2 regions of the Ureibacillus sp. FSL W8-0352 genome follow, and region 2 is predicted to be linked to the other one. Evidence: predicted binding sites of a transcription regulator. Region 2 holds the regulator's gene; the other holds the start of a gene.

Region 1 (3,436 bases), 590 kb from region 2:
ACTAAGAAGGACCGAACAATTAAGAGAGAATAGCCCTTGGCATTCAGTGAGTCATGATGAACACAGAAAACGTAGTACCTCACTTGAGGAAGGAAGCGGTGAATCCCGTGGGAGACCTCTTGGAGGGTGGAGTGACCACTGGCATAAGAAGACAAGCTATTCACGGAAGTTATGAAAACTTGCGTCAATTATCTTAATTGAACCGCCGTATACGGAACCGTACGTACGGTGGTGTGAGAGGACGGGAGCTAATCACTCCCTCCTACTCGATTACTTTTAAAACTAGCTATTTTAAAGATGATATATGACATGAGTAAAATATCATAAATGTTGTTGGCGAATCATGTCATTTCTTTAAATATAGGAATTTCAACAGGCAAACTAATTTTTTGTTTTAATTTTACCAGTCCAAGTTTTGAAACCGCCTTGAAGTTGATACAATTGATTGTAACCTTTTTTCTTTAAGAAAAGAGCTGCCCTAGAACTTCTTGTCATATTTTGACAATATAAATATACAGGAAGATCTGGACGAATTTCTTTGTAACGTTGACGCAATTGAGTAAAAGGAATATTACGTGCTCCTAAAATGTGACCAGAATCAAATTCTTTTGTTTCTCGAACATCGATTAATTGAGCTTTTCGATATCCTTTAATAAATTCTTCTTGCGTCAAATTCGTAACAGATTTTTTCAAACGGAATGAACTTACTAAAACATAGATAATGATAAGTCCTAGGATTGTTGCAATCGTATATAATACTGTCGCCACTTCTAAAATTCTCCTTTCTATTTACATAGAACATTATAAATAAGAAATTGGCATTCGTCCATTCAGTTTGATACAATAAAAAAGTTGTGAGGAGGAAAACAAGTTGAAAACGAAATGGTATTTCATTAATTCAGGACCATGCAGTCCTTCTTATAATATGGCATTAGACGAGGCATTACTCGATTTTCATAGTAGAGGCGAAATTCCACCAGTCATTCGATTTTACGAGTGGAATCCGCCAACCCTTTCTATTGGATATTTCCAAAGAGCACATCGAGACATTGATTTTGATGCTTTAAAAGCGCAAAATATTGGCTTTGTTCGGAGACCTACTGGTGGAAGAGCAGTTCTTCATGACAGCGAATTGACATATAGCATCATCGTTACAGAACAATACCCAAATATGCCTGAAACGGTTACAGAAGCTTATCGTTTTTTAAGCGAAGGCTTGTTAAAAGGGTTCCACAATTTAGGGTTAGATGCATATTTCAGCATCCCTGATACGGAGGAAAAACAAGAAGCATTGAAAAAACCAAAAAGTGCAGTTTGTTTTGATGCTCCAAGCTGGTATGAACTCGTTGTAGAAGGAAAGAAAGTTGCTGGAAGTGCGCAAACTAGACAAAAGGGTGTCGTTTTACAGCACGGTGCGATTTTATTGGATCTCGATGAGGACAAGCTGTTGTCTCTGTTCAAATTCCCTTCCGAAGAGGCAAAAGAGCGGATGCGAAAACAATTGCCGGAAAGAGCAGTTGCAATTAACCGTTTAACAACACGACGCATCACTATTGAGGAATGCATTCATGCATTCAAAAAAGGATTTGAAGAAGCTTTACAAATTGAACTTGTTCCACATGAATTAACAGAAGAACAAAAGGAATATGTGAAAAAATTAGAAGAAGAAAAATATGCAAATGATGAATGGAATTTCAGAAAGTAATTAAAAATTATAGTTCAAAAATTGTGACTAAAATTTAATAATCAGCTCCAAACTTAGAAATTTCTAAGATTCATAGAAATTATTATTTGTCAACCCCTTGAATCGATTCTAGTTATGAGGTAATCTTTTCTAAGTAGAACGAAACAATATATTGTATGTTCATTTTGCTAGACATACAATATATTGTGTTTTATTGTTTATATATGGGAAATGATAGATAAATTATATATGTGCTAAGGGAGGCTGGCAGATGGTAATGGTAGATTCTTATACGACCATCCTCATTGATCAACTAAACAAAGATATTGAACAATTTCCACAAGTTCATTCAATTACTCCAGATATGCATATAACGCATAAAGGTGTATCGAGATTAGTCATGATTGACCGATACTCATTCAAGGATACGGAAAAGAAAACATTAAAACCTGGAGATTTTGTTGTATTAACAATTAAAGAAGATCCAAAGTTTCCAGCTCGAGGATTAGGTTATATCCAATCAATTGATTGGAATGCTAATAAAGCAGAAGTATTAATTGAAGAAGAATACAGAAATGTACTCGATGATCCAAAAGAACAAGAAACAGGCATCATCGTTCGTTCTCTAGATGTTATTGAAAAGCCTCTAGAAATTTTTTATGAACAAATTGCGAAACGAAATGCAACAGGCTTATCGTCTGTTGAACAAACAGAAGAAAAACGCAATGAATGGTTCCAAAAATTTTACGAGCAATTAGCTTCTTTAAAGTTCGTGCCGGCTGGACGAGTTCTATACGGTGCAGGTTCAGGAACGCAAGTCACATACTTCAACTGCTATGTAATGCCTTTCGTTCCAGATAGCCGAGAAGGTATTAGTGAACATCGCAAAAAGGTAATGGAAATTATGAGCCGCGGAGGCGGTGTTGGTACAAACGGTTCAACACTAAGACCTCGCAATACGCTTGCAAGAGGGGTCAATGGAAAATCAAGCGGTTCTGTATCATGGCTTGATGATATTGCGAAACTTACACATCTTGTCGAACAAGGTGGTTCGCGTCGGGGAGCACAAATGATCATGCTCGCTGATTGGCATCCAGATATTGTTGAATTTATCATTTCCAAAATGCAAAATCCTCGCATTTTGCGCTATTTAATTGAAAATATGGAAGATGAATCAATCGTTCGCCATGCGAAAGAAAAATTAAAATTCAAACCATTAACGCCGCTTGAAGAAGCGATGTATCAAGGAATCCTAAACTATAAAAACATCCCTGGTTTAGGAGGATTTAGCGAAGCAATTATTAAAGAGGCGGAAACAAAGCTTCGCGATGGCGGAACGTACACTGTGCATAATCCAGACTTTTTAACAGGTGCCAATATCTCTGTTACTATTACAAATGAATTTATGGAAGCGGTTGAAAAAGACGAAGAATACTCGCTTCGATTCCCAGATGTAGAAAACTATACGCCGGAAGAAATGGCAATTTACAATGAGAAATGGCACAAAATTGGTGACGTGCGCGAGTGGGAAGCTCTCGGTTACGGAGTGCGCACATATCGCAAAATTAAAGCACGAGAACTTTGGAAATTAATTAATATATGTGCAACTTATGCGGCAGAACCAGGTATTTTCTTCATCGATAATGCGAATGAAATGACAAATGCCCGCGCTTATGGCCAAAAAGTTGTTGCGACAAACCCTTGTGGTGAGCAACCGCTTGCGCCGTATTCAGTATGTAACTTAGCAGCAGT
Region 2 (3,436 bases):
AGTGAATTTTTTCCATTTCATTCACGCTGAAAACAGCAATCGATGGAAAAGTTAGACTTTAAGCGGTAATTTTAAACAATTTTCTCATAGTAATACCTTTTTCCCTTTAATCATTTATTTTTCTGAAAATAATAACTTTTTTATTATTAGAATTATTGGTACACCTTTTATAATAATGTGCTATACTAATTGAGAAATAGTAAACATAATTGAAGTAAAACGGGAGGCTTATATTAATGACAGTTTCTATTGCAATTAACGGCTTTGGACGAATTGGCCGCATGGTGTTCCGACAAGCGATTGTTCAAGAAGATTTAAATATAGTGGCAGTTAATGCTAGCTATCCTGCAAAAACATTAGCACATATGGTTAAGTATGACACAATTCATGGACATTTTGATGGAACTGTAGAGTATGAGGAAGATGCTTTAATCGTCAACGGTAAACGTGTTCAATTAATTGCTGAACGCGATCCTGCAAAATTACCGTGGAAAGAACTTGGAGTAGACTTAGTTATCGAAGCAACAGGTAAATTCAATGATCGCGAAAAAGCAGCTCTTCATTTAGAAGCAGGTGCAAAAAAAGTAATTTTAACAGCGCCAGGTAAAAACGAAGACGTAACAATTGTAATGGGTGTTAATGATGATGTATTAGACGTGTCAAAACACCACATCATTTCAAATGCATCTTGTACAACAAACTGCTTAGCTCCGGTTGTAAAAGTGTTGCATGAACAATTTGGTATTGAAAACGGTTTAATGACAACAGTTCACGCATATACAAATGACCAAAAAAATCTAGACAACATGCATAAAGATTTACGCCGTGCTCGTGCATGTGGTCAAAGCATTATTCCAACTACGACTGGTGCAGCAAAAGCATTAAGTAAAGTAATTCCTGAAATGGAAGGAAAAATCCATGGTTTAGCTCTTCGTGTACCAACTCCAAATGTTTCATTAGTAGACTTAGTAGTCGACTTAAAACAAGATGTAACAGCTGAACAAGTGAACGAAGCTTTCAGAAAAGCAAGTGAAGGTTCATTAAAAGGTATCCTAAACTATAGCGAAGAACCACTTGTATCTGTTGATTACAATACAACAACATATTCATCTACTATTGATGCACAATTAACAATGGTAATGGGTACAAGAAAAGTTAAAGTAATGGCTTGGTACGATAATGAATGGGGTTACTCTGCACGCGTAGTTGATTTAACGAAAAAAGTTGTAAAAGCACTTGAAGCGGTAACTGCATAATAAATAGTTGATAAAGTGTAGACATCGTCTGACAACGACTTTGTCTACACTTTTTTATATAATCTGTAGTTATGTAATATCACTTGATAAAATAATCTTTCATTACTATTTATATACAAAACTTCCGAAAAATATGCATTGAAAGTGCTACCAATCATTCTAATGAAATTCAATATAAATAACCTCGATTTTTGGTTGGAAGTATATTAAAATGAAAACCTATCATCTTCCATTAGAGATTATGTACTAGGAAAAGTGTTACTTCCTATGTTATTTGATATAATAATGTTAAATATACTAGACAGGGAGAAATTTTTATGAGATGTCCAAGTTGTTATTACAATGGAACGCGTGTCATAGATTCCAGACCCGTTGATGATAATAAAGAGATACGTAGACGTCGTGAATGCGAATCTTGCGGTTTCCGATTCACTACTTTTGAAAAAATAGAAGAAACGCCATTAATTGTAGTGAAAAAAGATGGGTCCAGGGAAGAATTTAGCCGAGAAAAAGTGTTAAGAGGGCTAATTCGCGCTTGCGAAAAACGTCCAGTATCATTAGAACAACTTGAACAAATCGTCTTTTCTATTGAAAAAGAATTAAGAAGACTAGGAAATTCGGAAGTAAGTTCTGTAGATGTTGGAGAAATGGTAATGGATGAGCTTGCAAAGGTGGATGAAGTGGCTTATGTTCGTTTTGCATCTGTTTACAGACAATTCAAAGATATTAATGTGTTTATGCAAGAGTTAACAGAATTATTGAATCGACAGCCAAAAAAGTAGTTATAGGGGGAAAGCAAAATTGGTTCATTTGTATAAAGAGCTTCAACCGAAGGATCATTTTGACATTATTCTCCCTCATTCTCTATCTTCCCATGAACGACAACTATTAACGCTTTTCTATCAGCCACTTACTGGTCCGGAACCTATCAGCCTATATTTAACTTTATGGGCAGAAGGTGAAGATGCTCATAGGGAAACTTTAAATCATTATTATTTAATGAATGTGTTAGATATGCCGATTGGTAAAGTGTTTCAAGCCCGTATTTCATTAGAAGCAATCGGTTTATTAAGAACATATCGAAAAGAAGAAGGAGAAAATCGTTTCTTTTTATATGAATTAGTGCGTCCTCTTGATGCAGAGACATTTTTTCAAGATCCGTTATTATCGATGTTTCTTTTCAGTAAAATTGGAGAACAAGCATACCGTAAACTTCGGAAACGATTCATCAAGCGAATGAACATGGATTCTTTTAAAGAAGTATCAAGAACATTTATGGATGTGTACAAACCCATTCATACGAATGTTCCCCAAGAATTCATCGAACCCAACCTAGAAACAAAAAATCGCAATTATCCATTCTATTATGAACAATTTGATTTTGCTTTATTGCAAGCTGGGTTATCGGAACAATTGATTCCTACCAGTGTATTTACAATTGAAGTAAAAGAATGGATTGCAAAGATAGCCTTCCTCTATCAATTCTCTCCACTTGATATGCAGAAGGTTGTTATTTTAGCGATTGATGATGAAATGCGAATTTCGTTAGATAGATTGAAAAAAGCTGCATCAGATTATTATAAATTAACGATTTCTAAAGAAGTGCCGAAACTTGAAAAAACTTTTGAAATGAAACCGCAAGAAATACAAAATCAGCCTTTAACGAAAGAACAAGAGTTAATTGATTACCTTGAAACAACCCCACCCGTTCAAGTGTTAAGAGACATTAATAACGGAAAAGAGCCAGTGCCATCTTCTGTCGAAATAGCAGAAGATTTAATATTGAAACATGGCATGCCCGTCGGAGTTGTCAATGTATTGCTTGAATATGTTATGCTAACTACAGACATGAAATTGCCACGCAAATATGTTGAACGAATTGCGGACCATTGGATGAGGAAAAATGTTCGAACGGCGAAGGAAGCAATGGAACTTGCTCGCACAGAACGGGATCAATATAATAAGTGGAAACAAGAAAACGAAGAGAAAAAGTCTTCTGCTTTAAACTATAGAAAACAGCCATACAAAAATATAAGGGAAGAAAAGATACCAGAATGGTTCTATAAACGAAACGAACCTCGGAAAGAGGAAGAACAGTCCACAAAACAAAAAATTAACTTTGAAGAAGAACGTAAAAAAATATTGCAAAAACTTGGAGTTGTAGACGGGTAGGTGACCAA

The links. Region 2 encodes NrdR, which represses ribonucleotide reductase genes. Its sites were predicted from a motif close to AACACNATATATNGTGTT; they were not measured.
Region 1: the regulator NrdR is predicted to act here: its motif matches at 1,878-1,895, upstream of NST98_RS03035 (vitamin B12-dependent ribonucleotide reductase).

Annotation. Positions count from the first base shown of each region.
Region 1 covers NZ_JBBOQT010000001.1:591,509-594,944, forward strand. The annotation lists gene NST98_RS03020 (hypothetical protein) at 54-197, shown strand; gene NST98_RS03025 (rhodanese-like domain-containing protein) at 382-768, opposite strand; gene NST98_RS03030 (lipoate--protein ligase family protein) at 926-1,705, shown strand; gene NST98_RS03035 (vitamin B12-dependent ribonucleotide reductase) at 1,956-3,436, shown strand, end outside.
Region 2 covers NZ_JBBOQT010000001.1:1,179,291-1,182,726, reverse strand. The annotation lists gene NST98_RS06060 (glyceraldehyde-3-phosphate dehydrogenase) at 237-1,256, shown strand; gene nrdR (transcriptional regulator NrdR) at 1,574-2,038, shown strand; gene NST98_RS06050 (replication initiation and membrane attachment family protein) at 2,058-3,428, shown strand.